3 regions of the Cytobacillus sp. FSL R7-0680 genome follow, and region 3 is predicted to be linked to each of the others. Evidence: riboswitches for the same ligand, from Rfam matches in the RefSeq annotation. Region 3 holds a riboswitch; each other region holds the start of a gene.
What was found. Region 3 has a riboswitch for lysine ahead of MKY26_RS11300 (aspartate kinase). Riboswitches for the same ligand answer to the same signal wherever they lie in the genome.
Positions count from the first base shown of each region.

Region 1: another riboswitch for lysine. It lies ahead of MKY26_RS13330 (Na+/H+ antiporter NhaC family protein); the one in region 3 lies ahead of MKY26_RS11300 (aspartate kinase).
Region 2: another riboswitch for lysine. It lies ahead of MKY26_RS16775 (transporter substrate-binding domain-containing protein); the one in region 3 lies ahead of MKY26_RS11300 (aspartate kinase).

Region 1 covers NZ_JBBPAO010000001.1:2,671,907-2,682,197, reverse strand. Annotated here, with positions in the region: gene MKY26_RS13365 (SDR family oxidoreductase) at 1-185, shown strand, start outside; gene MKY26_RS13360 (lysine N(6)-hydroxylase/L-ornithine N(5)-oxygenase family protein) at 250-1,554, opposite strand; gene MKY26_RS13355 (lmo0937 family membrane protein) at 1,714-1,860, shown strand; gene MKY26_RS13350 (ABC transporter substrate-binding protein) at 2,216-3,184, shown strand; gene MKY26_RS13345 (iron ABC transporter permease) at 3,189-5,174, shown strand; gene MKY26_RS13340 (DUF72 domain-containing protein) at 5,497-6,342, shown strand; gene MKY26_RS13335 (YunC family protein) at 6,404-6,706, shown strand; lysine riboswitch at 6,831-7,015, shown strand; gene MKY26_RS13330 (Na+/H+ antiporter NhaC family protein) at 7,188-8,759, shown strand; gene MKY26_RS13325 (ABC transporter substrate-binding protein) at 9,240-10,291, shown strand, end outside.
Region 2 covers NZ_JBBPAO010000001.1:3,364,829-3,375,119, reverse strand. Annotated here, with positions in the region: gene MKY26_RS16800 (LysE family translocator) at 1-583, shown strand, start outside; gene MKY26_RS16795 (class I SAM-dependent methyltransferase) at 713-1,270, shown strand; gene MKY26_RS16790 (sulfite exporter TauE/SafE family protein) at 1,555-2,271, shown strand; gene MKY26_RS16785 (ketopantoate reductase family protein) at 2,356-3,402, opposite strand; gene MKY26_RS16780 (methyl-accepting chemotaxis protein) at 3,546-5,033, shown strand; lysine riboswitch at 5,164-5,348, shown strand; gene MKY26_RS16775 (transporter substrate-binding domain-containing protein) at 5,478-6,323, shown strand; gene MKY26_RS16770 (amino acid ABC transporter permease) at 6,506-7,264, shown strand; gene MKY26_RS16765 (amino acid ABC transporter ATP-binding protein) at 7,289-8,023, shown strand; gene MKY26_RS16760 (iron-containing alcohol dehydrogenase family protein) at 8,263-9,471, opposite strand; gene MKY26_RS16755 (methylated-DNA--[protein]-cysteine S-methyltransferase) at 9,606-10,082, shown strand; gene MKY26_RS16750 (nitroreductase family protein) at 10,127-10,291, shown strand, end outside.
Region 3 covers NZ_JBBPAO010000001.1:2,264,358-2,274,648, forward strand. Annotated here, with positions in the region: gene sdhA (succinate dehydrogenase flavoprotein subunit) at 1-353, opposite strand, end outside; gene MKY26_RS11290 (succinate dehydrogenase cytochrome b558 subunit) at 426-1,034, opposite strand; gene MKY26_RS11295 (YslB family protein) at 1,482-1,958, shown strand; gene MKY26_RS11300 (aspartate kinase) at 2,055-3,284, opposite strand; lysine riboswitch at 3,439-3,619, opposite strand; gene uvrC (excinuclease ABC subunit UvrC) at 3,689-5,461, opposite strand; gene trxA (thioredoxin) at 5,604-5,921, opposite strand; gene MKY26_RS11315 (electron transfer flavoprotein subunit alpha/FixB family protein) at 6,152-7,129, opposite strand; gene MKY26_RS11320 (electron transfer flavoprotein subunit beta/FixA family protein) at 7,169-7,942, opposite strand; gene MKY26_RS11325 (enoyl-CoA hydratase) at 8,154-8,927, opposite strand; gene MKY26_RS11330 (TetR/AcrR family transcriptional regulator) at 8,956-9,540, opposite strand; gene MKY26_RS11335 (AMP-binding protein) at 9,775-10,291, opposite strand, start outside.

The DNA of each region.
Region 1 (10,291 bases), 410 kb from region 3:
TGGGTAGACAGGAAGCTAGTCAATCTGAGCATATGAAGATGTTACTAGAAAAAACACCTTTGCAGCGTGAAGGAGAATCAACTGAAATTGCTTCAGCCGTTGCGTTTCTAGTGAGTGATGCTGCAAGTTATATTACTGGAACTGATTTAAGAGTCGATGGTGGCACTGTCGCTAACCTAAAATAAAAAAGAAACCCTGCTGAATAGACTTTCATCTGCAGGGTTTCTTTATTGACTGTCTCAACATTGACTAGTGTTTCGGTGAAAATTGCTGAAAAACCGTTTTTGTTGGTTCAGGGTATATTTCTTTTCCAACAATTGAATTGATGATTTTTTGATTTCTTAGAACAGATAGGCCTAGATTTGTTGCACTAGCCCCGTGAGAATGCTCGATATTGGTTAAGGTATAGATATGATTTGTTTTCTTTTTCTTAAAGTCAATTTGATAATTTTCCGTTACTTTGAATCGTTTATTGTCTTCCCAAATAATTTCATCGGCAAATTGTGATAACCAATTCGGTAGGGCGGGTTTATAACCAGTTGCTAAGACGACCTTTTCCGTTTGATGAGTAAATTTTTTCTCCTGCTGCCATTGTTGACAATGTAGATGGTACGTCTTCTCTATTTTCTCTATTTTCTTCGCTTCTGTTAAGGGTTGGATAGTTACATTGAGTTTTTCTCCACTAATAGAACGATGGTAAAGCAGATTATAAATTTTCTTTAAAGTTTCGGGGTCAATGCCATTCCGTAGTTGATTTAAAGAATCTAATGCTTCTAGACGATGGTCAAAATCAAGTTGATGGAAATAATGAATATATTCAGGCGAGAAAAATTCTTTCCCTAATTTGGCATCTTCTTTTTGAAAAAGGCCTGAAGATCTTGTAAACCATGTTAGTTCATAATCGTGGTTTTTCTGATCTAACAATAAGTCGTAAAAAATCTCAGATGCACTTTGACCAGAACCGATTACAGTGACTGAATGCGCACTTTTCAATTGCTTCTCATGAAACAAATACTCACTTGAGTGACTAATATCATTGTTTGGCCAATCTCCATCTAATCCCTTTGGAACCATTGGTATACTGCCAGTTCCGATAATGAGATTCTTTGTTAAATAGTTGGATACTTCTTTTTTTAGTAGATTCTCTACAGTTACTTGATAAAGATGATCTTTTGTTTCTATCACATTTGTTACACGATGGCTGAAATAACAATGTGATAATTGATGGGCTACCCAACTACAATAGTCACTATATTCTTTGCGCGGAATGTTGAATTGGTTGAAAAAGTAGAACGCATATAAGCGCTCATGAGTATGTAAATAATTGATAAATGTATATGGACTAGTTGGGTCGGCAAATGTTACTAAATCAGCTAAAAAGGGTGTCTGTAAATCTGTGCCCTCTATAAGCATACCTGGATGCCATACAAACTCCTCTTCTTGTTCAAAAAATAATCCATCTATCTCTTTGACTTGATCAGTTAAAGCTGCAAGACTTAAATTAAAAGGCCCTAAGCCAATGCCAATAAAGTCATAAACGACAGGTGTGCCCAATAGTATCCCTTCTTCCGTTAATAGGTGAAATATCTATTCTGTATTTTCCCTTCCTCTCATATATTCTAAACATAGAGAAATGTTCTGTAGGTTTAAGTGTTTTTTTTCTGGGGTATGTAAGAGTATCGAACAAATACACAACAGAAAGGACAATGTAAAATGCTCTGGACGATTATCGGTATTTTAATTATTTTATGGATTTTGGGATTTAGCTTTGATGTCGCAGGAGGACTTGTCCACCTATTATTAGTTATTGCACTCGTCGTTTTATTATTCCAATTAATTACTGGAAGACGTAGACCTTAACGGGACATCTGAGGGTAAATAATATAAGAACGAACGCCCACCTTAATGAAGGTGGGCGTTTTCATTGTGTCGTTTGATTGAAGAAATGTTCATTCAAGATATGATATCGATTATATACGATTTTATTAAAGATAAGAGCATTTAAAATGATTAAAGAATGAATAGTAGTGTGAGCAATAAAAATAGTGTATTGCCAAACGCTATTTTTTACATTAAAATGAGAATGATTATCATTGTTGAAAGGTTAAAATCAAATTAAATTCTCAAATGATTAGCTTTTAATATTTCGGAATTTTCTTCACTTTGAATGAGATTGCTGTGATAATTAATTTTTTTGGAAATGGAGCTTTGATTAATGAAGAAATTATATTTTATTATGCTTTTATTTGTACTCATTTTAGCTGGTTGTATGCAAAAGGAAGAAGAGAGTAATAGTGGAGAAGAGAATAATAGCAATCAAACGATTGTCATTGAAGATGCGTCAGGTGAACGCAGCTTTGAAGGAGTTCAGGAGAAAGTAGTTGCTCTTGAATGGAGCGTGGCTGAAGAGTTATTAGCTGTTGGTGTACAACCAGCTGCAGTAGCTGATGTAGAGGGGTTTAATAAGTGGGTCACAATTGACGCTAAATTAGATGATAGTGTTGTGGATATTGGTTTAAGAACAGAACCAAATATTGAAGAAATAGCAAAGTTAGAGCCCGATGTGATTATTGGTATGGAATATCAAGAACAGTTTAAAGCGGACCTTGAAAAAATAGCTCCTGTAGTGATTTTTGATAGTTCTACAGAGGAAGCTCAAAAAGACTTATATGCTTACATGTTACATACATTAAAGCAGACAGGTAAGCTAGTAGGTAAAGAACAAGAGGCTGACGAGGCAGTTGCTCATTTAGAGGAAAAAATGGCAGAAGCGAAAGAGAATATATCTGCAGCTCAATTAAAGACAAATGAATTTGTTTTTACACAAGCTTATTCTGCGAATCAAGCCCCGACCTTTCGATTATTTACAGAAAACTCAACGGTGAGCCATACACTTGAAGGTATAGGATTGACGAATAAAATACAGGACCAAGATCCTCAGCCGAGTGGTTTTATTACAACAAATGTAGAGGGTGTATCTAAGTACGAAGAAGCTATATTTCTTCATACTGTACAAAAAGATGATCCGTTATTTAATAATTTAGAAGGAAACAAAGCTTGGAATTCTTTATACTTTGTAGAAAATGATTTGATGTACGATGTAGGCGCAGGTGTGTGGACGTTTGGTAGTGTTCTTTCTATGGAAACTTTAGTTGATCATGTTGAAGAGACATTAGTGAAGTAATGTTATGAGAGTTAAACCCTTTCTATTATTTGCGGTATGTGTGCTCTTGTTTATTATTCTTGGTCTCATCCACTTGAGCCAAGGACAAGCTTCAACAGGCTTACTCAGCTTTTGGATGGAAGTATGGGATAATGAGCAGGAACTGAATTTTCTCCTTTATAGTAGAATGCCGAGGTTTTTAATTGGTTGTTTAGTTGGAGCTGCACTTGCCGTAGCAGGGATGTTATTACAAACAATGACAAGAAACCCACTCGCAAGTGCAAGTACACTAGGCATTCATGCAGGAGCATTTTTCTTTGTTGTTCTTTTTTCCATTTTCTTTCCTTCTATAAAGGGTGCCTTTCCATTTTTGGTGACGATGCTTGGAGGAATCATAGCAGCTTTAATTGTTAGTTTTTTAGTAGGTAGAGCATTGGATCCTATTAGAATCGCATTAACTGGATTGATAGTAACAATGTTGTTTTCTTCATTTACTAGTGCCCTGCAGCTTTTATATGAAAATGAAGTGTCCGGGTTGTTTTTATGGGGAGCGGGAACATTGTTACAGCTTGATTGGAGTGGCGTTCAATTTGCTTTGCCATGGGTTCTCTTCACTCTTCTTTTTGCCTTTATAATAGGTCATCGTTTTGACGCTTTACTGTTGGGGGAAGATGTAGCTGTAGGATTAGGACAAAATGTGATGATAAGTAAATTAATAGGTTGGGGCATTGCAATTATATTAGCTGCTGTCTCTGTTACAGTAGTAGGCCCAATTGGCTTTGTTGGTATTATGGCTCCACATATTGTTCGTTTAATGGGATTTAGAAAGCATCGATCCATGCTAATAGGAAATATAGTGGTCGGTGCAGGCTTACTCATATGTGCTGACATCTTTGTTCGTATGATATCTAGTATGTCTGAGTTACCTGTAGGAGCAATGACGGCCATTATAGGAGCACCTTGGTTAGTCTATTTAGCCTTAAAGATAAGTAGGAAAACGAGAACTGCTGGAGGAGCATTAGAGGGGAAAGTGCGAATTAAGCATGTTAAAAGATTTTATCTCCTCATATCTCTCGCCGTTCTTGGATTAGTAGGGTTTAGCCTTTCGTTTGGGGGAACAAGTTTCACTAGTCTTTTAGAATTGCCAAGAGAATTGATGTATAATACCTTCGTTTGGGATTTTCGCTTGCCTCGAGTGGTTGTCAGCTTCGGAATTGGTATGATGATGGCGGCTAGCGGTTTAATGATGCAGACTGTTTTACGAAACCCACTTGCTGACGCTACTGTTTTAGGTGTGACTTCAGGTGCAAGTGTAGTGGCGATGTTGGTTCTCATTGTTTTTCCACAAGCCCCCTTTGTCCTTATTCCAATTGGTGCATTAATTGGTGCACTTATCACAATGGGAATTGTATTGTTTATTAGTGCGCGGAGCGGTTATCAACCGATGATTCTATTATTAATGGGTGTTGCTGTATCCGCGGTAGGTTCTGCTATTATACAGATTTTATTAGTACGTGCGAACCTTCATGCATCACAAGCTTTAACATGGCTTGCTGGTAGCACCTATGGGACAAGCTGGAGTGATCTAGTAATTGTGATGATAACATCGTTACTACTATTTCCGGTTATTCTCTATATGGCCAATACATTCGAGATCTTATCATTGAGTGATGAACTATCCATTGGTTTAGGTGTGAAAACAAGTAAAATGCGTATGTTTATGATTATACTAGCTGTTATGTTGTCAAGCATCAGTGTATCAGTGGTTGGGGCAATTGGGTTTATCGGTTTACTAGCTCCACATATTGCTAGACAACTGGTCGGTCCGAAGCTACTACAATTACTGCCATTAACCATAGTAATTGGCGGGATTTTACTTATTTCAGCTGATTTTCTTGGAAGAGTCGTTTTAGCTCCGAAAGAAATACCTGCTGGAATAATTGTTTCTTTAATTGGTGCACCATACTTACTTTATTTATTGAAAAAAACGAACAAAATCAAAGCGAGTTAACCTGTTTAATAAAAAATAATCTGAACAATGGTTCGGGTTATTTTTTTTCTTTTTAACTCATAGTAAAAAACGAATATCTGATTTATACCATTTCCATAAGTTACTTTTTCTATATGCTTTTCCTTATTACTGTGTAAGGGTTCCTTTTTCGATACCGATGAACAATCACAAAATAAGAAAATGGGCCAATGAAATGTTCTAAGAATCTTCTTTTCTGTTTTGACTGATTCTTTTTCACTTATTTCATTGCCCTTCTTGTTTATGGTTATATCCTTTAGGTAAAATAATCAGTATGAAGATTATTGGTAGATGAGGTGATGGAATGATTAGGATTGGTTTAACTGGATGGGGAGATCATGACAGCCTATATACGGAGCGTATATCTAACCGAGATAAACTATTAGAATATGGCGCTCATTTTCCAACAGTTGAGGTAGACGCTTCCTTTTATGCCGTACAGCCAGAAAGGAACGGGGAAAAGTGGGTGAGGGAAACGCCTGCTTCATTTAAATTTGTTGTGAAAGCTTATCAGGGGATGACGGGGCATCAAAGGGGGGAGATTCCTTTTGAGACAAAGGAAGAAATGTTTGCTGCTTTTAAAGCGTCGCTTGCCCCTTATATAAGAGAAAATAAGTTAGCGATGGTCCTATTTCAATTTCCACCGTGGTTTAATTGTAAAAAGGAAAACGTGCAATATTTACGCTGGTGTAAACAGCAAATGGGAGAAATACCATGTGCTGTTGAATTTCGTCATCAGTCTTGGTATCAAGATGCGTTTATAGAAGGTACTTTAAATTTTATCAAGGAAGAGAAATGGATACATACCGTTTGTGATGAACCACAAGCAGGGGAGGGGTCTGTTCCAATTGTGATGCATACTTGCGGTAATCCAATTGTACTAGTCCGCTTGCACGGTCGTAATGTTCATGGATGGCAAAATAAAAAACAACCAAATTGGCGTGAAGTTCGCTATCTATACCGTTATAATCACCAGGAATTATTGGAGTGGGCAGAGCGATTAAAGCAATTACAAAAAGAGGCGAAGGAGGTCTATGTACTATTTAATAATAATTCTGGTGGTGACGCAGCGGATAATGCGAAGGAAATTCTAGAAATATTAGGAATTGAATATGAGGGATTAGCTCCAAAACAACTCGGTTTATTTTAACTAATGAGTACACCGAATCTCTACCTATAACATAAATTGTTAAAGGGAAGGGGGGACGGTCATGGTTGAATTAAAGCCTGTTATTTTGGATGGTCATACGTTTATGACTGTATCCGTTGAGCTGCCAAAAACTAATTTGTTAGTCGTATCAAATGATAAAGGATATATCATGTGTGGTGCATTAGACGTTGCGTTATTAAATGAAAAATTAAAAGATCGCCATGTCATTGCTGGTAGAGCAGTAGGGGTAAAAACGATTCAACAGCTAATAGATGCACCACTTGAATCAGTCACTTTTGCTGCAGAGGAATTAGGCATTAAAAAAGGGATGATCGGTAGAGAAGCGCTATTAAGAATGGTATAGGTTATAGTATCCTACTATATCTTAAAAATAATAAATTTATGAATATTTTAGGTTTTGATAGAGTTTTGCATAAATAATTATATTTTGATATAATGTATAACAATTGAATAATGCCTTATCAATCCGATGGGGTAGAGGCGCAAATCATCATTAGTAATCAATGTGAGGATGACAACAGTGAACTTTGATAAAAGGGAGATTTGCCGAAGCAAATAGGTACGTCAATATTTATTTGTTGGGGTTGCTCTTAATAGGAGTAACACTGTCATTATGGAGGTATATTAACCATAATGGGGAGCTACAGTCGTGATGGAGAATAACGTTACTTCTTGAAGGGTAATGATAGAATCTCTATCGTTACTCTTTTTTTATTATCAATTAAGGATCAAAGAAAAGTGGAGGATACCTTTCTCTGATCGTTAATTGATATGAGACGCATTCGTTCATGTCTATAGCTCCTATACTAATAGGAGGTCTTTTTATGACAGGTACATTTATTTCTGTGCTGCCACCTTTGGTAGCGATGCTTTTGGTTATACTAACAAAAAGGGTGATTCTCTCCCTTGGTTTAGGGGCGTTAACAGCAGCTATCATAATTGGAGGATATCAACCGCTAGATACGCTACAAATATTTTTCTCGTCGTTTATAGCACTTTTTATAACAGATGAAGGGTTAAATACTTGGAATATATTCATTCTATTATTCTTACTTATTCTTGGTAGCATTACTGCATTTATTTCACTATCGGGTGGTAGTCGTGCCTTTGGTGAATGGGCAATGAAGCGTGTGAAAACGAGAGTGGGTGCACAGTTATTAACCGTAGTTTTAGGTATGATTTTGTTTATAGATGATTATTTTAATGCGCTAACAGTTGGACAGGTATCTCGACCTGTTACCGATCGACAAAAAGTATCACGTGTAAAGCTTGCTTATTTAATTGATTCAACATCCGCACCTTTATGTGTTATTTCGCCTATATCAAGTTGGGGAGCATCAATTATCGCCTTAATTGGCTCGATTTTAGTGTCTCATAAAATAACTGATTATAGTGCTTTCTCTGCTTTCATGCAAATCATTCCGTTAAATTTTTATGTGTGGGCGGCAATCATAATGGTGTTTATCATTGTTGTTGGGCAAATTGACTTTGGTCCGATGAAGAAACATGAGAAACAAGCTATTGAACAAGGAATTCTATTTGATAAGAAGAAACAGTTGAAAGACGAAGTTCAAGAAGAATTACCTATTAGTACGAAAGGGACTGTTGGTCATCTTGTTTGGCCAATCATTGTTTTATTTATTGGAACAGTGAGTATGATGGCTTGGACAGGCATTAATGGTGCAGAGGGGAATGTGTCGTTAGTATCCTTATTAGAAAACACAGATGTGGCCTTATCATTAATTGTCGGAGGATTATTGAGTTTAGCTGTTGCTTACGTACAATTTGCTCAAGTATTAAAGAAAGATGATAAACTAACGAGTAATTTTTATTTGAAAGCTACATGGGTTGGGATGAAATCTATGTTTGGATCAGTATTGATCTTAATTTTTGCCTGGTTACTCGGAGATTTGATTAGTCAACTAGGTACAGGGGAATACTTGGCTAGCGTTATTAATCAATCGAATCTGAGTCATGATTTTATCCCTGTTATCCTATTTATTATTGCGGCACTTATGGCATTTAGTACAGGTACATCTTGGGGATCATTTGGCATTCTTCTTCCAATAGCTGGTGATATTGCTGTAGCTACAGATATATCCTTGCTGATTCCTGCAATGGCAGCTGTACTTGGAGGTGCAGTATTCGGAGATCATGCTTCACCGATTTCTGATACTTCTATTTTATCCGCCACAGGTGCAGGGAGTAATTTGATTGACCATGTCATTACACAGTTTCCTTATGCCTTTACAGCAGCTGTTGCTGCGGCCATCTCTTATATCATTTTGGGTGTAAGTGGAAGTGTAATCATTGCATTAGCTGCTTTGATTGTTATGATGGCGGGGATTTTCCTTGTTGTTAAAATGTTCGGTACAAAAACCGAGAAGATGATATAATAGTTCTTTTGAACAATATAGGAAGGAGGAATGAACTCGTCGGTTCATTCCTCTTTTTCTATCCTACAAGTCTAAAATCACTACATAAGCAAAGTTATTTTACTTTATATAAAAGTAGCTAGTTATTTATAATTGCTAATTATTAACAATTAACTGAACTACATTATACCTATCTACTATTAATTATTTTATGAATATAATGATAGAGTTTTACAAACAAAACATAGTAAAGAGAAACCCTTTAACGCTCTAAACTATTAATAGATTTCTAAATATTAATATTATTCACAAAGATTGTTTTGACAGATGAATAAAATGATACTATACTATTTTTAGATTTATAGCAATTATCAGAAAAATATTACATTTTGGTTATTTTAGTCTACTTTTTTTGTGTGGTATCTTTTCTTGTGGGGTTTATATGGGGGATTTGAACCATGCTCTTAGTTGTTGGAATAATCAAAAAAAAGGGGGATCATTATGTTATTTAAAAAGAGAATGACCGCTGTTCTTTTAGCTTCTACCATAGGAGCTGCAGGTTTCCTTGCTGGCTGTGGTAGTGATAGTGCAGGTGGTGGTGAGTCTGGTGATACTGTCAAGATAGGTGCCAACCTAGAACTTTCTGGTGCAGTTGCCTCATATGGTGAAGGAATTGCTGAAGGAATCGAATTGGCTGTGGATGAAATTAATAAAGATGGTGGAATCGACGGTAAAGAGATAGAAATTGTAAAAGTAGATAATAAATCGGATGCAGCAGAAGCAACCAATGCAGCTATTAAATTAACGGAAAATGATGATGTCGTAGCTATTATTGGGTCTGCTACAAGTGGAAATACAGTTGCTCAAGCACAAGTGGCTAATAATTCAGAGACGGTATTGCTTTCTCCTTCAGGTACGAGTCCGAATGTAACAGTGAATGATGATGGAAGCTTAAATGATTTTGTATTCCGTACATCGTTTATTGATCCTTTCCAAGGAACAGTGGCAGCTAATTTTGCTGCCAATGAATTAGGAGTTAAAAATGTAGCTATCTATGCTGATAATGCAAGTGATTACGCAAAAGGTTTAGCAGCTTCCTTTAAAGAAACTTTCGAAGCAGCAGGTGGGAAAATAGTTGCCGAAGAATCGTATGTGGCGAAGGATACTGATTTCAGGTCCACACTTACAAGAATTAAATCAGCTAATCCCGAATTTATTTTTATCCCTGGTTATTATGAAGAAGTAGGACTTATTGTCAAACAAGGACGTGAAATGGGTATTGACGTACCGCTAATGGGTGCTGACGGTTGGGATTCACCAAAGCTAGTTGAATTAGCCGGAGGGGATTCCTTAAATAACACATTTATAACAAACCATTATTCTTCGGGTGATCCAGACGAGACAATTCAATCCTTTGTAACAAAGTTTGGTGAAAAATATAATGGCTCATCCCCGGATGCTTTTAATGCATTAGGTTATGACTCTGTATATATGTTGAAAGATGCCATGGAGCGTGCTGAAAGTACAAGTGATGCGAAGAAAATCAAAGATGC
Region 2 (10,291 bases), 1.1 Mb from region 3:
GAATATTACCCCTGGGACAGATACGATGTATATCGTATCACGGAGTGTCTCACAAGGTAAGAAGGCAGGGTTATACTCTGTTCTTGGTATATCTACAGGAGCAATGGTGCATACATTTTTAGCTGCTATCGGATTATCTCTTATTCTTACAACGTCAGTCATTTTATTTACTATTGTAAAGATGATTGGTGCGGCGTATTTAATTTATCTTGGCGTACGTATGGTCATTCAAAAATCCTCTCAATTTGAAGTTAAAAAGACGAAACCTTTAACTGCAAGGAAAGTGTTTGCTCAAGGTTTACTAACCAATCTAACCAATCCAAAAGTGGCGCTTTTCTATATTTCATTTCTACCCCAATTTATATCTGTAGACAATGGATATGGCCCACTTCCTTTTATCATCCTTGGTATGACCTATGTTGTAACAGGAACCATTTGGTGTTCGATAGTCGCGCTTTTTGCCTCTACAACAACGAAGAAACTTAGAAATAATCCTAAAGCAGAATTTATTATTAATAAGGTAACTGGCATGATCTTTGTCGGCTTAGGTATTAAGCTTCTCCAAACAAAGGCATCCTCATAAAGAAAGGAGCAGAACAAACTCTGCTCCGTTTTTTCATCCATTACAATATTACCCATTTACAAAGAAGTTTAAATAAATTATAGTTATTAAAGAGTGTTTATATCTATAATTAAAAAGGGGTTAATACTTATGAATGAAAAAGTAAAAAGAAAGATTAGTAATCTAGAAAATATTGACCGTTTTTCAGCTGAGGAATTATTTCAATACCTCCCCCTCAATCATAGTGACGTCGTATTAGATATAGGAGCTGGTGCAGGATACGTAGCACTACCTATAGCAGAAAGGGTAGATTTGGTTTATGCACTTGATTTGGATGAGGAAATTTTAAACTATTTGCAGCTAACAGCAGAGAAGAGAGGGATCACAAATATTCAGCCCGTAATAGCTAATTTTAAAGACATACCATTAGCAGATGAACAAGTAGATATTGCGATCGCTTCAATCTCGCTACATGAAGTAAAACCATTATCCGCTGTACTAGAAGAAATCAAGCGTACCTTAAAAGCTCGAGGTACATTCTTATGCATTGATATTGAAAAAACCGCAGATGCCAGAGGACCGAGAGTATCATCTGGGGATATGATGAAGGCAATGGAAAATGCCGGTTTTAGCGATATGAAAATGACCGTTTCTCCGCGGAAATTAGGAAGTGAGCCAGTTTATATCATTAGGGCAGTAAAGAAGTAATGAATGCTTTAATTTAAAGCAACAGTAAATTATAAAGAGTCGTAATAAAATAAAAATGATTGCAACGTGAAAATAGATATATTCGTATCCAACAAAGCTTTTTGAACGAATCCTGCACCCCTATAACTAAGAGGCACTTTCTTATCTTAATTTGATAAGTCCCCACACTAATTTCTCGTTCCACGTGAAACAAACGGTCCATCTTATGAGGGTTTTTGTTAGCTGAAATGGTAAAATAGAGACAGGGGAGAAAGTTTCTGTAATAGTGAAGGTGGTTTGCTCAATTGCTCATTTTATATATACTTCTTATTTTAGTTGCTTCTATATTACAGGCGAGTACGGGATATGGCTTTTCTATTCTAGCGACGCCATTTTTACTGCTGTTTTTTGAGCCGATGGAGGCCATTCAAATCAACTTAATCTTATCTTTGTTTATTTCGATTGTCATGATAGGGAAAGTCAAGGTCGATGTTGATCAAAAAGTGTTAAAACGACTCATCATCGGCAGTATTTTTGGTTTACCTATAGGGATGGTCATTTTTCTTTGGTTACCGCTTAACTGGCTAAAACTAGGGATAGGTATTCTAATCTTGGTTTTGACTGTGTTGATGATTGCTCAATTAAAGATGAAGCAAACGAGAAATAGAGATTATGGCGCTGGTGGGCTATCTGGAACATTAACGACAAGTATTGGTATGCCTGGTCCGCCGTTATTATTGTATTTCTCGGGCACCAAAACGAATATGGAAATTCTCAGAGGAACGACAATTGCTTTTTATTTATATATCTATGTAATCAGTCTGGCTATCCAAATGGTTGTCGCCGGTACTACACAAACAGTTTGGCTCGCTAGTTTGGTTGGAGCTCCTGTGGTACTAATTGGTATATTTTTAGGACAATTACTATTTAAAGTCATGAGCCAAAAGTTTTTCTCAATTATTTCCTACTTCATCCTTTTATTTACTGGATTATACTTATGTATTAACCAATTAATTCTCTAATTCTGCATGGGAATGAGGAAGGAAAAAAGGCTGGTGAGGGGTTTGATTTCGCACGTCTCACTCAGCCTGTCTTTCAAGTATGGATTAATGAATAGCAAATTCTTTGTTTAATAGGGACTCGAATGCTTTAATATTTTCATTAAAGTCCGGCAGTTGTTTTGTTTCTTCTGCTTGTTTGATCATGCTTGTGACAAGGTCATTTACTGGAGTAGATACTTGTAGGGCGTTCCCTTTTGTTGAAATGTAACCATTAATATAGTCGACTTCTGTTTGTAATCCTTTTTCTAAATCTTGTAGCATACTAGCTTTGAGCAGTGCTTGAGGACCAAATGCTTGTTTAGCAACTTGGATGACCATAGGTAGATTGCTCTTGTCTTCGTTAATAGAGAAGATTCCAACATTTACACCAGCTAGTTCGCTAAATTGAATGTTATTCGCGTAACCAACTTTTAACGTTTCATCAGCTAACATCACTGCACTTGTGACAGCTGCCTCGTTATTCAAAATATCTCCATATGTACAACCTAGTGCTGCCGACATACCACTCATCGCTACATTAACAAGAAGTTTGGACCATTTTGTACCGATTAGATTATTTGAAACGATTGTGCCACCGACATCTTCAAGAACGGTTTTTACTAGGTTCACGCGGTCAGTAATCTGTCCGTCTAACTCACCAATTTGAAAAGCGTGAGCAGAGAATGCCTCTTTGTCTGATGTTAATTGTGATACACCTGGTTTTACCCAAGTAGCACCAAACTCTACAGAACCACCAATAATGATGGATGAACCAAGTGATTCTACTAAACTTTCTTCTGGAACACCATTTTGTAAAGAGAGTAATATACTTGCTTCGTTCATATGCGCTTGAAGTTGTAGGAGCACTGATTTATTGTATACTTGCTTTGTTAAAAGTAAGACAAGGTCATAAATGCCAGTCATTTCATGTGGCGTGATGGCTTTCACAGAAGCCTGCAAGTTTACAGTCCCCACAACTGTTGCGCCGTTACTGTTTAAGGCGTTAATATGGTCAGTATTTACATCGATGCATTCCACATGATGTGCCCCTTTTGATAAGTGTGCCCCAATAATCGTCCCTAAAGATCCTGTTCCCATGATAGCAATTCTCATTATGCATCCTCCTAAAATATTTAGTTGTAAAGCACTAACATAAAAGTTAATCATACCGAAATAAATAATAGAAATAAAAGAAAAAAAACCCAAATAATAGGCTTAAAGTCCTTGTTTTTGGATTAAATTAGGAGGAAAAATAATTGGGTACGCAAAAGAATGAATTATTAAGAGTTCATAAAGTGAATATGTGGGGATTGATGACATTAGCTGTTTTATTAGTCTTACCTATTGTTATTGACCGGGGTTTGAGCGATACAATTGTCATTATGTGTGCTGGGATTTCTGTCATTGTCATGGCTATTGTTCTGTATTTTTTGCGTATCAATGATTACGTAAAGGGCTTTTTATATGCTGCTATACCAAACCTCATTGTGATGATGCTCTTTTTTGTGGACGGATATGCATTGAATAAGCATTATATTTTATTCTTAACGATTGCAATGGTGGTGCTATATTTTAAGAAAGAAATGATTGTTGCTTTTTCTGTATTCTATAATGTTAGTTTTATTGCTACCTACTTTATAATTGGCCATCAGTTATTAGGAGAAAGTAATAGTGTCCGGAGTATTTTTACTATTATTCTTGTCGCCAACGGGATTTTGTACTTATTTTATTTATTAGCTAGTTGGGGTAGGGAATTAATTGACCAAGCAGAGCAAAAAGAAACGGAGTCAAAGGACCTCCTCATACAGTTGCAAGACACCTTTGGTTCAATAGATAAAGGTACAGTGACTCTAGAAAATCATATTGGACTTTTTAAGCAAAATATTGAAACGATACATGAGTCAAGTCAACAAGTATTAGAAGCTGCTCAACAGATGGCTACAAGTATTCAAGAAGAAGCGAACAGCTTAAATATTGTCAATGATTCTATGAGTCAGTCTTTACAAAATACAAAAGAATCTGTTGCCATTTCAGAAGGTGTCGTAGAAAAGTCGGAGAATATGAATGAGAAAGTACAAGATGGTTTAAATAAGATAGTCGATGTTACATCGCATATGAATACTGTAAATACAACGATTAGTGTGACAGCATCGACGGTATCAGATGTTCATTCAAGTATGGAACAAGTGAATAAATTATTAGCAGGCATTAAACAAATTGCCGATCAAACTAATTTACTCGCATTAAATGCAGCAATTGAATCAGCAAGAGCCGGAGAGCATGGGCGAGGGTTTGCGGTCGTTGCAGATGAAGTAAGGAAGTTAGCTGAGCAAAGTGCTGAAATCACGGTGGCGATCTCTGAAGTGACGAATACTCTTTTCACTCAGTCTCTTGAAGCACGTAAAAGCTCTCTTGAAGGGGAAGGTGCTGTAAAGCAGGGACAAGCACTTCTAACAGAGATATCTGCCTTTTTCAACGAGATACAAACATCATTACAAGAAAACAACTTAGAGTTAGTGAGAGGTGTCAATGAAGTTTCCGCTGCCACAGAAAAATTTGAACAAATTCAAGAGCAGATTGAAAATATGGCAAATATATCAGAGGAGAACGCCGCAGCTACAGAGGAAATCGTTGCTATCATAGAAGATGAACATGAGATGGTGTCAAACGTAAATCATTCGGTAGCGGATATTAATCGTTTGAGCATACAGTTAAAAGAGTTAGCTTCAAGCCAACAAGCTTAACATTGGTAATTATGCTCTAATCAAAAGGTTGTGCGAAAAAAGGACCAATTTTCCATAGAGTTTATATTGACAGACGCTATTAAACTATTGTAGCCTAATAGATATCAAATTGAATAAACCTCACTTTTTCTGGTGGGGTAGAGGCGCGGTATTTAACAGTCTTTAGTAGAGTGATAAGGCATGATGAGACTAAAGAGAAGGAAATATCGCCGAAATGTGCTATACCCGTTTGTATAGCATGTTGGGTCTGCAGTGAATAATTGCAGGACTGTCTTAATAAATTTACCCGATTTATTAAGGTGCACTATCTCTAAAATGGGAAAAGTAGAGGATTTAGGCGGAAGAATAACAAGGACCTGAGTTCATCTCAGGTCTTTTTTTGTTATTCTTTTTCTTAATTCGGAATAGTTTAATTAGTAGAAAAATATATTAGGGGGAATAGAGATGAAAAAGAGATTTGCTTTACTAGCTATGGCTATAGTACTGAGTATGTTTCTAGCTGCTTGTGGTTCAAATGATGAGGCTGAAGGAAGCACAGGTTCAGGTGGAAAAGATAAAGACGTTTTTCGCGTAGGACTAGAGGCGGGTTATGCGCCATTTAACTGGACGCAAATGGATGATAGCAATGGCGCAGTAGCAATTGAAGGTAATTCAGAGTTTGCAGGCGGTTACGATGTTGAGATTGCGAAGAAGATAGCAGAAGGTTTAGGAAAAGAGTTAGTAATTGTGAAAACAAAATGGGATGGATTAGTACCATCATTAAGTTCAGATAAAATTGACGCTATTATTGCTGGTATGTCACCAACAGCAGAACGAAAAGAAACGATTGATTTTTCCGATAACTATTACGAATCTGATTTAGTCATGGTAGTGAAAAAAGGTGGCGATTACGAAAATGCCACATCCATTCAAGACTTCAGTGGGGCAAAGGTTACTGCCCAATTAAATACATTTCATTATTCAGTAATTGATCAAATTGACGGCGTACAACAGCAAACAGCGATGGAGAGCTTCCCTGCTATGCGTGTTGCATTAGAGTCTGGAATTATTGACGGCTATGTTTCTGAACGTCCGGAAGGTGTAAGTGCTTCAGCTGCTAATGATAACTTTGCGATGGTTGAATTTACTGAAGGATTTGAGACAAGTGAAGAAGATACTGCCATTGCAGTAGGGGTGAAAAAAGGTAGCGAATTAACAGATAAAATCAATGAAATCCTTGCAGATATTTCTGAAGAAGAGCAAAAAGAATTAATGGATGCTGCTATTGAGAATCAGCCAGCGGCAGAATAACTAAATGAGCCGGCTGCATGAGATGTAGCCGGTTTTATATCGAGAAGAAGGTTAGGAGAGACATGAGAAATAAACAACTAGGGTAGCGCATCCTCTCCGTCGTATTAAACCTTTGAAGCGCAAATCCTTAGCAGATTGATTGGTAATGGCCAATCATGATGAGAGAAAAGGAGATCATTGTTATGAGTATAGAATGGATTATTCGCATCGTTGTCGAATATTGGCCAATGTTTTTACGAGGCGCCGGTGTGACATTAGTCATTGCCTTAATTGGTACCGTTTTCGGTGCCCTAATTGGTTTGTTGTCAGGCATTCTTCGAACAATACCAATACCTGAGAATGGTCCTAAACGGTTGTTATTAAAAATAGTGAATTTCTTGTTATCTGCTTATATTGAATTCTTTAGAGGCACACCAATGATTGTACAGGCAATGGTTATTTTTTACGGGGCAGCAATGGCCTTTGGCTATCAAATGGATCCGCTCGTTGCTGGTATCGTTATTGTTTCCATTAACACGGGTGCTTATATGGCTGAGATTGTTCGTGGAGGGATTATTTCTGTCGACCCAGGTCAATATGAGGCAGCCCAAGCCATTGGGATGAACCATTTGCAAACAATGATGAATGTTGTTTTACCTCAGGTCATTCGAAACATTCTTCCAGCTACAGGTAATCAATTTATCATTAATATAAAAGATACTGCCGTGTTAAGCGTGATTTCTATATCTGAATTATTTTTCCAAACGAATTCAATTGCAGGGAATAATTTCCGCTACTTTGAGTCATTCTTTGTTGTTTGTATTATTTATTTCGTTATGACTTATACCGTTACATTAATTCTACGCTATATTGAAAGAAGAATGGATGGACCGGAAAATTACGTCGTTGCAGGTGAAATGGATACGGCAGAAGATATCAAAAGAAAAACAACAGGAGCATAGGTGGCGGAAAGGAGAGTTGGAAAAGTGAATACAGTTGTTGATATTCAAGGGTTAAGTAAGTCTTTTGGTAGTCATGAAGTATTAAAAGATATTAACTTCTCAGTGAATAAAGGAGAAGTAGTTACAATCATCGGCTCATCAGGGTCTGGGAAATCGACCCTATTAAGATGTGTCAATCTATTAGAAAAACCAAGTGGTGGACAAATTATCTATAACGGTGAAAATATCCTCGACGATAAACATAATGTCCATCAATATCGTAAAAATCTCGGCATGGTTTTTCAATCTTTTAATCTATTTAATAACCATAATGTATTGGGAAATTGTGTTGTTGGGCAAATAAAAGTATTAAAGCGTTCAAAAGAGGAAGCAGAAAAAATCGCGAAGAAATATTTGCGTGTGGTCGGGATGGAGGCTTATGTAGAAGCTAAACCAAGACAGCTTTCCGGAGGTCAAAAACAGCGTGTGGCGATTGCAAGAGCACTTTCAATGGAGCCAGATGTGATGTTGTTTGATGAACCAACCTCAGCACTCGATCCTGAAATGGTTGGCGAAGTGTTAAAGGTGATGAAGGAACTGGCTGGCACAGGCCTGACCATGCTTATTGTCACCCATGAAATGGAATTCGCCCGTGAAGTGTCGGATCGCGTTGTCTTCATGGATAAAGGCGTCATTGCTGAAGAAGGGACACCAGAGCAACTATTCAATAACCCCAAAATGGAAAGAACCAAAGCTTTCCTACAACGTACACGTAACTAAAAGAAGCTTGCCCGATTTAATAATTAAATTGGGTTGGCTTCTTTTAGTTTTAGCCTCTCGTACGGAACGTTGTTAAAAGCTTTGGAATTGGATCAGAAGTTTGTCGGTCCTTTGGTAGAAGTTGAGCCGCGACAAAGATGAATGAACTACATTCGTAAGATCAACTTATGCTGTCGTATTTCCGCTCCAGAATTAAGCTTATTCATGTCTAGCTCGGAAGGACTGCTCTTTTTTCTTAGTTAATGATAAATTTTCTCGTCTATATTCACAGGTAAGACCTTTTTATAAATGGCTTCAATATCTTCTTTCACTGCTTTTCTTGGATTATAATGTACGGTTCCATGATCGTTCATTGCATCTTCTGCTAGTTGGGCGATATCTTCATCTGTAAAGTGGTGGTCGAGATGCGCAAAATTTTGTGGAATATCAATAGAATGCATTAATTCTTCTACTAATGGAATAAGAGTTTTGCCTGCTTGTTGCATACTAACGGAATGTAAGGATGGATCAATCATGCGTGCAATTGTTGCATATTTTTCTGTTGATGCTGGAAGATTGTAGGCAATCACTTTTGGTAGTATCACAGCATTCGCAAGTCCATGGGGGACACCGTAGCGTGCAGACATTGGATGTGATAAGGAATGAACAATCCCTAATCCACCGAGGCTAAATGACATGCCAGCCAATGTACTAGCAAGATGGACTTGCCCCCTTGCTTCTAAATTGTCTGCATGAGCATAGGTTTGTGGTAAATAGGTCCAGAGCATGCGAATCGCTTGAAGAGCAAGAGCATCTGTAAAAGGATTAGCTGGTAATGATACATAAGATTCAATGGCATGGACAAGTGCATCAGCCCCTGTAGCAGCAACATGCTTTCGTGGCAATCCAAGTGTGAGTGCCGGGTCCACAAACACAACTTTTGGTACAAGATAAGGAGATCCTAGAACAAGTTTTCTACCACCATCGCTATCTGTAATGACACTTGCAATCGTTACTTCAGACCCAGTACCAACTGTTGTTGGAATCGCAAAAAGTAATGGTAGTTTATCTTCTATTGGCTTACCGCCAAGAGAATATTCCAGTACATGTCCGGTGTGTGTGACTGCAACAGCCAGCGCTTTGGCAAAGTCCATAGAGCTACCGCCTCCAAGGGCAATAATCAAGTCTGCGCCTTCTAATTGAAAGCTCTTCATGCCTTCCATAACCGAATGAGCAGACGGGTTGGGCTCGATTTCTGCATAAACAGCATATTCAATGGATGCATCTTCTAATACTTGGGTAATTTTTTCTACGACACCTGATGAAATCAGTCCTTTATCTGTACAAACGAAGACCTTCTTCTTTCCTGTCGCTTTAATTTTGTCTGAAAGCTCTTGTTGAACGACCTCATAACCAAATTTTAAATCCGTTTGTAGATTTAAGTGAAATGATGCGTTCAATAAACTCATTCGCTGATCCTCTCCCTCTAATATTTTTTTACTTATAAATAGTTAAGCGCTTACAAGGTGATTTCCTTCTTTCTCTAACTAAATTTTAGAAAGAGTGTTAGAATACAAGTAAAAAATGAGGAAGTGAGCTTGTTATGCAAAAATCGATTGTACAAATAAATTCCCCTGTAGGTGTGCTAGCAATCGAAGGAACAGAAAAAGCCATCACAGCTGTTCAATTTCTTGATAGAACGGAAATCGCAGAACCATTGAGAAATGACTCGCCAGATGTAATAAAGGAATGTGTACAGCAATTAGAGGAATATTTTCAAGGGAAGAGAGAAGCATTTGAAATTACTTATGAGCTCAATGGGACAACCTTTCAAACGAATGTATGGCAAGCGTTAACAACAATTCCTTTCGGCGAGACTGCCTCATATAAAGACATTGCCGTCATTGTCGGAAATGAAAAAGCTGTCCGTGCAGTCGGGAGCGCTAATGGTAAAAATAAAATGAGTATCATTGTACCTTGCCACCGTATTATTGGCACAAACGGAAAGTTAACTGGTTATGCAGGTGGGATGGAAAGAAAAGGCTGGTTGCTTGAGCATGAAAGAAAGTTCAGAAAATAGTATAATAGTTCTGGTAAGCAGAATGTTAGAAGAGGTGACTGGAAATGGAGAGAAAGATCGATGAAATCATCAAGGATCGCCGTTCGATTAAAAAGTTCAAACAAGATCCTGTAAGCATAGATGAAATTGTAGAATTACTAGAGGTGGCAAAATGGGCACCAAATCATAAAATGACGGAACCATGGCGTTTATTACTATTCGCTGAAAAA
Region 3 (10,291 bases):
CCGCCAAAGCGTCTAAAATCTAATAACCCTTCAGGTGTACGGTTGAACATAACACCCATACGGTCGAATAAGTGAATAATTCCAGGTGCTGCTTCTGCCATTGCCTTAACTGGAGGTTGGTTAGCTAAGAAGTCACCACCATAAATTGTATCATCAAAGTGAATCCAAGGAGAATCCCCTTCACCTTTTGTATTTACTGCTCCGTTAATACCACCTTGGGCACAAACAGAGTGAGAACGTTTAACCGGCACTAAAGAAAATAATTCTACTTGTCCGCCAGCTTCAGCAATTTTAACAGTTGCCATCAATCCGGCTAATCCGCCACCGACAACAATAACCTTTCCTTTACCCATATCTGACTCACTCCCTTAATACTAATACCTCTAAAAAAAACCGAACAAATTATAGAAAAATGTATGTATTCATTACACGAAAGCAAAAATAGCACGAATACCTACAATTGATAATGCGATAAAAATGACTAAAGTTACATAAGTTGAAATCAATTGTGATCTAGGAGATACTGTAATTCCCCAGCTTACCATGAAGGACCATAAACCATTTGCAAAGTGGAAAATTGCAGATAATACACCAACGATGTAAAATGCTAACATGAATGGGCTAGACAAAATATCAGCCATCATATCATAATTTACTTCGGCACCGAACATTGCTGCAATACGAGTCTCCCAAACATGCCAAACGATGAAAATCAATGTAATTACACCGGTTACACGTTGAACTAAGAACATCCAGTTTCGGAAAAATCCGAATCTTGAAGTGTTATTTTTTGCTGTAAACGCAATGTAAAGACCGTAAATTGCATGATATAACAAAGGTAAGAAAATAATAAATATTTCTAGGAAATATCTAAAAGGAAGACTTTCCATGAAATGTGATGCGCTATTAAATGCCTCTTCTCCCCTAGTTGCAAAATGGTTCACTACTAAGTGTTGGATCAGAAAGACCCCAACAGGTATAACTCCAAGTAATGAATGCAATCTGCGATTTAAAAACTCTCGATTACCCGCCATAAGTTTACCCCCTTGAATTTGTAGCATGACACGCTGAATATGTACATAACAAATCCTTCGCATCACTAAGAAAATGCAAATCATTTTCAAAACATTTATATGACATGTCCATTTTACTCCCATCGCCCATTAGCGTCAAGAAAACGGATACAGATTTTGTCGATATTACGAAAATTTTTTCTATTCTAGTTTCACTCAAAAAACCAATGATATAGTTTTTTCAACCCTATTTGGCGGTATATTAAAATAGCTTAAATCACGCAATAATATTCATATTTTACGCATAAAAATGCATTTACATTAGATTATTATTAGTGTTAAGATTATTCCCATAATTTACACCAGTTTTACAAACTAAAAATTTTTCCCTTTTCACTGTACGTATTCGTTTTTTCCAAGTAAATTGTATATATTAGACTTTATGAAAGAGGGGAGATTTAGCATAATATGCCATCTCAAGAAGCCCAAATAGAACAAACCGAAAACATGGCAGAATCAATTGAACCAAACAAAGAAATGATTTCATCCTTTGGCTATGAATTAATTAGAGAAGAACTTTTACATGATTTACTAGGTAAAGACGCACCAGATATCTTATACTGGGCAGGCAAGAGACTAGCACGTAAATATCCTCTTCAAACAGAAGAAGACTTATTCAGCTTCTTTGTCGAGGCTGGTTGGGGAAAATTAACGAAAAACCTCGAAAACAAAAAAGAAATCGAATACGAGTTGACAAGCGAAGTCATTCAAAAGCGCTGTAAAGAAAATACTCACGCAACATTCCAATTAGAAGCTGGTTTTATTGCTCAACAAATCGAACAGAAAAAAGAAGTGATTTGCGAAACATTCGAGCACCCACGTAAAAAGGGTGGAAAGGTCCTCTTCACAGTCAAATGGGATAAAAAGGACAATATCCACACTTAATAAAATATACTCAACAGTAAAAAAGGATCCAAACATCATTCTATTAAGGCGTCGAATGATGTTTGGATTTTCCTGTCTTATACTACTGTAGTTCATTTAATTTTTTATTAAATCCCCAGCTAAATTAAACGTTTGGTGTAAAGCTTGAGCGGCATTTAACATATGCGCTTGGTCGATTACAGCCGAGACTTTTATTTCAGATGTACTGACCATTTTTACAACGATGTTATTAGCAGCTAATACATTAAACATCTCAGCTGCTACTCCAGGATTTGAAATCATTCCTGAACCGACAATCGAGATTTTCGCCAATTGTGATTCCCATTCAATCTGATCATAACTTAATGCTTCTCGATTTTTTTCTAGTATTTTTACAGTCTCTGTAAGATCTTGGTTTTTAATTGAAAAAGATAAGCCTGATGATTTATCATCTGTAATACTTTGTATAATAATATCAACATTTATATGTTCTTTCGCCAAGATTGAAAAGATGGATGAAAGGCTTATTAAAGGGTCTTTAATCCCTAGTACAGATACCCTTGTAATATCATCTTCAAAAGCAACCCCTCTAACAACTAAGTTCTCTTCCATTTCCGCAACCTCCTCTATAATTGTACCTTCTTCTCGTTCCATACTAGAACGTACTTCAAGCTTTACATTGTAATTTTTTGCAAACTCAACTGCTCTTGGATGTAGAACGCCTGCACCAAGATTAGCTAATTCAAGCATTTCATCGTATGAGATAGATGGAAGCTTTCTTGCATTTTTTATATAGCGTGGATCAGTTGTGAATACACCTGTTACATCGGTGTATATATCACATTTGTCCGCTTTTAATACTGCTGCAAGAGCTACGGCTGTTGTATCAGAGCCACCCCGACCTAATGTCGTTATTTGGCCAGTCTCACTTAAACCTTGAAAACCCGCTACGATAACAATTCTCCCTTTCTTTAACTCTTGTGAAACAGGTTTTGTGTCAATATCAGTGATTCTTGCGTCACCATGTACTGATTCCGTTTTAATCCCTGCTTGCCAGCCCGTATAGGAAGTTGCCTCATAACCTTTTGAATTTAGTGCAATTGTTAATAAAGAGATCGTAACTTGCTCACCTGTAGATAACAACATATCCATTTCTCTCTTACTCGGAGCGGGTGATAATTCTTTTGCCATACCAACTAATTGATCAGTCGTTTTGCCCATAGCCGACACAACAACAACGATATCATTACCATTATTTTTTTCTTCAATGACACGGTTGGCTACATTTTGAATATGATCAACCGAGCCTACGGAGGTTCCACCAAATTTTTGTACAATTAAGCCCACTTTTCTCCCCTACTTTCAAGTCATTCGTTTTTATTCCCTGCCGCCTGTATGTACAACCAACACATTTCTACCCATATTCGGCATAAAAAAAAGCAATGAGATGAAACCCATCCCATTGCTGTGTAGTCAAACGTATGAACAATCTACGTACACACAGTGAGATAGCCCTCCAAGACAGATAGTCTTGACAATCCTGCATTTATTCAATGCAGAACCAGCGAAGAAAATATTGAGTCTTTCTTCACTTCGGCGAATATTCCCTTTCAAAGTCCTTCAAACGAAGCTCAATCTTCTAAGGAACTTTTACTAATGAAACTCGCACCTCTACCTTCACTTTCAAGTTAAAAAGTGATTTGATATAAAGTTAAAAACACTATACCATATTTGTTTTTTTCAGACAATGTCTATTCATGTAACTTTTCATAAAGTTCTTGTGCAACTTTTAATGGTAAGCCAGATTCCCTAAGGTCTTCTACACTAGCTGATTTCATTTTTTTTACAGAACCAAAATCTTTTAATAACTGCTTTTTTCTTTTTTCCCCAATACCATCAATTTCATCAAGAAGTGACTGAAATGCACTCTTTCCACGAACTTGTCTATGAAATGTAATCGCAAATCGATGCACTTCATCTTGAATACGTTGTAATAAATAAAATTCCTGGCTATTTCGAGCGAGGGGAATGATCATTAATGGATTTCCATAAAGAAGTTGAGATGTTTTATGCTTATCATCTTTGACTAATCCTGCTAGTGGAATATCTAAACCGAGTTCATTCTCAAGCACATCTCGAACGACTTCAACATGTCCTTTTCCACCATCAATGATAATTAAATCAGGTAGGGGTAGCCCTTCTTTTAAAACCCGGCTATATCTCCGTCTCGTCACTTCCCTCATAGATTCATAATCATCTGGTCCTTTAACTGACTTAATCTTATATTTCCGATACTCCCTTTTTGCAGGCTTACCATCGATAAAGACAATCATTGCTGAGACAGCATCGGTACCCTGGATATTGGAGTTATCAAAAGCTTCAATGCGATAGGGTGTGTAAATTCCTAGCTCCTCACCTAAGCTTTCTATTGCATTCACCGTTCTTTTCTCATCACGTTCAATAAGCGAGAATTTTTCTTTTAAAGCAATCTTTGCATTTTTATAGGCAAGTTTCACTAGTTCTTTTTTTCTCCCTCTTTGAGGAATAAATATTTTTACATCCAAAAGCTGCTCAGCCATCGTCACATCAACAGAGTCTGGCAAGTAAATTTCCTTTGGTTTAAAATGATTAGCTTGTTCATAAAAACGGCCGAGATAGGTGAGCATCTCTTCTTCAGGCTCATTATAGATTGGAAACATAGATACATCTCTTTCAATAAGTTTCCCTTGCCTAATAAAAAATACTTGTACACACATCCAACCCTTATCAACCGCATAAGCAAACACATCTCGGTCAGTAAAATCCGTCATTGTAATCTTTTGTTTTTCCATCGTCGTTTCTATATGGATAATTTTATCTCTGAAATCCTTTGCTTTCTCAAACTCTAGCGCTGCGGACGCTTCTTCCATTTTCGTTGAAAGTTCTTTTTTGATTTCTTTATAACCACCATTTAAGAAACGAGTAATCTCATCTGTCATTTGTTTGTATGTGTCAGATTTTACTTCATTTACACAAGGAGCTAGACATTGTCCGATATGGTAGTATAGACAAACTCTATCTGGTAAGGTGTTACATTTTCTTAAAGGATAAAGGCGATCTAATAATCTCTTTGTTTCATTGGCCGCCTGCACATTTGGATATGGACCAAAATATTTCCCTTTGTCTTTTTTTACTTTTCTCGTGGTAATTAATCTCGGATGTCTTTCATTTGTTAATTTAATAAAAGGATAACTCTTATCATCCTTTAACATGACATTATATTTGGGGTCATGCTTTTTAATTAAATTTAACTCTAATAATAATGCTTCCATATCGGAAGAGGTCACGATGTATTCAAAATCTTCAATTTCATTTACCAGCCTTAATGTCTTTCCATCATGCGAACCGGTAAAATAGGACTTAACCCGATTACGAAGCACTTTCGCCTTACCGACATAAATAATTGTCCCTTGGCGATCTTTCATTAAATAACAACCAGGTTGAGCAGGTAATAAAGGTAATTTATTTTTTATATTATCATTCATAATTAGCTGTCACATCCATACCTAAAAAGAATATCATTGCAGGAGGAAACCATACCCTTCTTACTGATTTTGCCATACTTGTACTGTAAAAAAACCCCGATCTTCTAAAAGTAGAAGCCGGGGTTTGTTTTTATGGTACTTCTTATGCACCATGTTTTTGAAGCAATTCAACTAATGCTTCTTTCGGTTGGAAACCAACCACTTTATCTACTTCTGCACCATCTTTAAATACGATGAGAGTCGGGATGCTCATAACACCAAATTTACCAGCAGTTTCTTGGTTATCGTCAACATCAAGTTTAACGATTTTTACTTTATCTCCCATTTCTCCATCAATTTCCTCAAGAACTGGTCCAATCATTTTACAAGGTCCGCACCATGGTGCCCAGAAGTCTGCAAGTACAAGACCTGAACCAGTTTCAGCAGTAAAGTTTTGATCTGTTGCATGTGTGATAGCCATAATATTTATATCCTCCTAATAAATAACTAAAAAATCTTATCGAAAGTATATCATCGATTAATAATGGATGCTATTATTTTGCTCGTATAGATTACCCATTTTTTTATTGTATCATACTGAACCTTTAAAAAGGATTCAATGTCTATTTTATTCAACATTAATCTTTTTGCCAACATAGTAAAGAAGCGGATAGTATAAGTCTACCCGCTCATATCAGATGTAAACGAAAATTATGCATTTACAAGTAATTCTTTAAACTCTTTCGTTAGTAATGGAAGGACTTCGAATAAGTCGCCCACAATACCATAATCCGCTACTTTAAAGATATTCGCTTCAGGATCTTTGTTGATGGCAACAATAATCTTTGAATTGGACATCCCAGCTAAATGTTGAATCGCACCAGATATACCACAAGCGATATAAAGGTCCGGTGTAACTACTTTACCTGTTTGACCAATTTGAAGTGAGTAATCACAGTAGTCTGCATCGCATGCGCCACGTGAAGCTCCAACAGCACCACCAAGGACATCTGCCAATTCTTTTAACGGCTCAAAACCTTCTTCACTTTTCACACCGCGTCCACCAGCAACAATAACTTTTGCTTCAGAAAGGTCTACACCTTCTGTTGCTTTTCGTACAACTTCCTTGATGACTTGACGCAAGTTTTTAATTTCTACAGATAAAGATGAAACATCTCCATTTCTACTTTCATCTTTTTCAAGTGGTGCAATGTTATTAGGACGAATAGTAGCGAAAAGAAGTCCATCTGTTACAATCTTCTTTTCAAATGCTTTTCCTGAGTAAATCGGACGAGTAAAGACTATGTTACCACCCTCAACTTCTAGATCTGTTACATCAGAGATAAGACCGGATTCTAACTTTGCCGCAATCTTCGGTGCAAGATCTTTACCTTGGGCAGTATGTCCGAAAATAATTCCTTCAGGATCTTCTTGATCAATAACGGCAAGTAAGGCTTGGGAATAACCGTCAGATGTATATTGTTTTAACAGTTCATCCTCAACTGTTACCACTCGGTCAGCTCCATACTGAATGAATTCAGCTCCTAAAGCGCTTACAGAATCACCAAACAAAACACCTACAACTTCTCCACCTTCAGCAGATGTTTTTGCTGCAGCAACTGCTTCAAAAGAAACATTTCGCAATGAACCTTCTCTTACTTCACCTAATACTAAAACTTTTCTAGCCATTATTATACCCCCAACGTTTTTATTCTTTTATGCTCACTATTAGACAACTTTTGCTTCGTTATGAAGTAGACTGACTAATTCTTTTACTTGACCCTCTAATTCACCTTCAAGCACTTTTCCAGCTTCTTTTTTCGGTGGTAGGGAGATTTCGATTGTCTTTGTTTTCGCTTCTACATCATCTTCGTCTAAATCAAGATCGTCTAATTCAATTTCGTCTAAAGGTTTTTTCTTTGCTTTCATAATCCCTGGTAAAGAAGGGTAGCGCGGTTCATTTAAACCTTGTTGTGCAGTGACAAGTAATGGTAGAGAAGTCTCGATTACTTCAGAATCACCTTCTACATCACGAACAACTGTAGCTGTTGTACCTTCAATATCTAACTTAGTGATGGTTGTGATATAAGGAATAGCTAATAGCTCCGCTACGCGTGGGCCAACTTGACCTGATCCACCATCGATCGCTACATTCCCACCAATAATCAAATCAACCTCTTTATCTTTAAGGAATTCAGCTAAAATTTTAGAAGTCGTAAACTGATCTCCTTCTTCAACGTCATCTTCTGTATTAATCAGTACTGCTTTATCAGCACCCATCGCTAATGCTGTACGAAGTTGCTTCTCAGCTTCTTCTGTCCCTACAGAAACAACCGTTACTTCACCACCATGTTCATCACGAACTTGGATTGCTTCCTCGATTGCATATTCATCGTAAGGGTTGATGATGAATTCTGCTCCATCTTCATTAATTTTACCGCCTGAAATCGTGATCTTTTCTTCTGTATCAAATGTTCTTTTCATTAGTACATAGATGTTCATGGTTTCGCCTCCTAATTTTACAAACATTCCATTGCTTCATAAGATTTTGACAAATAAAACTAAATTGTTGACTGAGCGTATGCTCAGTCTTACAATAACCTATTCCTAGAAATGCTTTTCAAATCGATTATTATTTAACAATTTAAATTATTAAATCTATTATAATAGATTATAAACAAAATTGGTAATGAAAACGTTTATATTTAAAAAATTATTTTCCTGAGAAAACTGGATTTCGCTTTTCAACAAAAGCAGAAATACCTTCCTTTGCATCCTCACTTACGAAAACTTGACCAAAAAGTTCTGCTTCCTTTTTCACCCCATCATAATAACGGTTGGATTTACTATAATTCAGTAATTCTAATGTTGCACCGACAGATACTGGGCTCTTTTTGGCGATTTTTTGTGCCATTGAATAGGCATTTTCTAACAGCTTTTCTTCAGGGTAAGCATGATTGGCTAAACCGAGTTGTACAGCTTCTAACCCCGTAATTGGATCACTCGTTAAAATCATTTCAGCTGCTTTTGCCGTTCCAACAAAACGAGGTAATCGTTGTGTACCAGCAAACCCAGGAATTAATCCAAGCTGCAATTCTGGTAGTCCCATTTTTGTATTCTCAGCAACTAAGCGAATATGACAACTCATTGCAAGTTCCAAACCTCCACCTAAAGCTGCACCATGAATGGCTGCAATAATAGGTTTCTTGAAGGTTTCTATTCTCTCAAAGAGCCCTTGTCCATTTTCTGCTAGATGTGAGAAACCTTCACCACTTTCGATAGAAGTAAATTCCTTAATATCTGCTCCAGCAGAGAAGAAGCGGCCTTCTCCATGAATGAGGATCACCCTAATATCTTGGTTTGGCTCAATCTGATCCAGTACTTCACCTAACTCCTCAATCAACCCAGATGATAGTGCATTGGCAGGAGGGCGATTAATGGTAATTGTTGCAACTTCATTATCAATCTTCCAATTTAAGTATTCCACTTTTTCTTACCTCCATTATTATTTTTAATTATTGGCTTTTGCACCCACTGATTAAAAGACGATGAACTTCGGGCGCTAACGCAGTTAAATCGTATTTTTGATCATTCATCACCCATGTTGTTGCAGTTTCATCCATTGTCCCAAAGATCATCTGTCTAGCTAATCGGACATCGAGATTACTAGCAAACTCACCCATTTTTTTTCCTTCGAGTAAGATTGAATCGATTAAGCCTAAATAACCTTTTAAGATTGCATTAATTTTTTGCCGTAAATCGATATTCGATTGCCTTAGTTCTAATTGTGTCACGATAGCTAAATGTTTGTCTTGAGATAAAATATGAAAGTGGGTTTCGACCATCATTAATAACTTCTCTGCTGCTCTTACTTTTCCTGCTATTTTCTCCTCAATCATTTCAACAAAGTGACCCATTTTGTTTTCAAAGAGGGAAATTAAGATATCTTCTTTGTTCTTAAAATATAAATAAATCGTCCCATCAGCCACGCCTGCCTGTTTGGCAATCTTTGAAACTTGTGATTGATGGTAGCCATTCTCAGCAATGACTATCACTGCCGCATCAATAATCTGTCTGTATTTTGGTTTGTTCTTCTTCAAAATCATTCTCCCCCTATATTACTCTTGCTCCTATCAAAGAGTATACCGGAATGGAGATACTCGTTTCCACCTAATCAACAGAACAACCATTCCGAATGATAAAAATGAATGAATAGTCATTCATAAAATTATATTATTATCTAATGATTGTTCTGTCAAGAAACTTTGCATAATTATTATGTTTTTAAGGTGGACAAGCTCTAGGTTTCAAAAAGAATGAGCCACTTGGCCCGATTATTTGATCGCCTCATTTTGCTCTTCAGCAAATTTCTTTTTATCTTCCTCAATTAAAGCTCTTCTCAGTATTTTTCCTACTGCTGTTTTAGGTAGTTCCTCACGAAATTCATAAATTCTCGGTACCTTATAAGCAGCTAAGTGTTTTCTAGCAAACTCATTTAATTCATCTTCTGTAATATGGACACCCTCTTTTTTAACAATATAAGCTTTAACTGTTTCTCCTCGGTAAGGGTGGGGCACGCCAGCTGCTACTACTTCCTGGACTGCTTCATGCTCATATAACACTTCTTCTATCTCTCTTGGATAAATATTAAATCCACCGGCGATAATCATATCTTTCTTGCGGTCAACCACATAAAAATAGCCATTTTCATCCATATACCCTAAATCCCCTGTTAATAACCAGCCGTCTTTTAATGTTTGTTCCGTATCATCTGGACGGTTCCAATAGCCTTTCATGACTTGTGGACCTTTTACACAAATCTCTCCAATTTCACCAACAGGTAAAAATTCG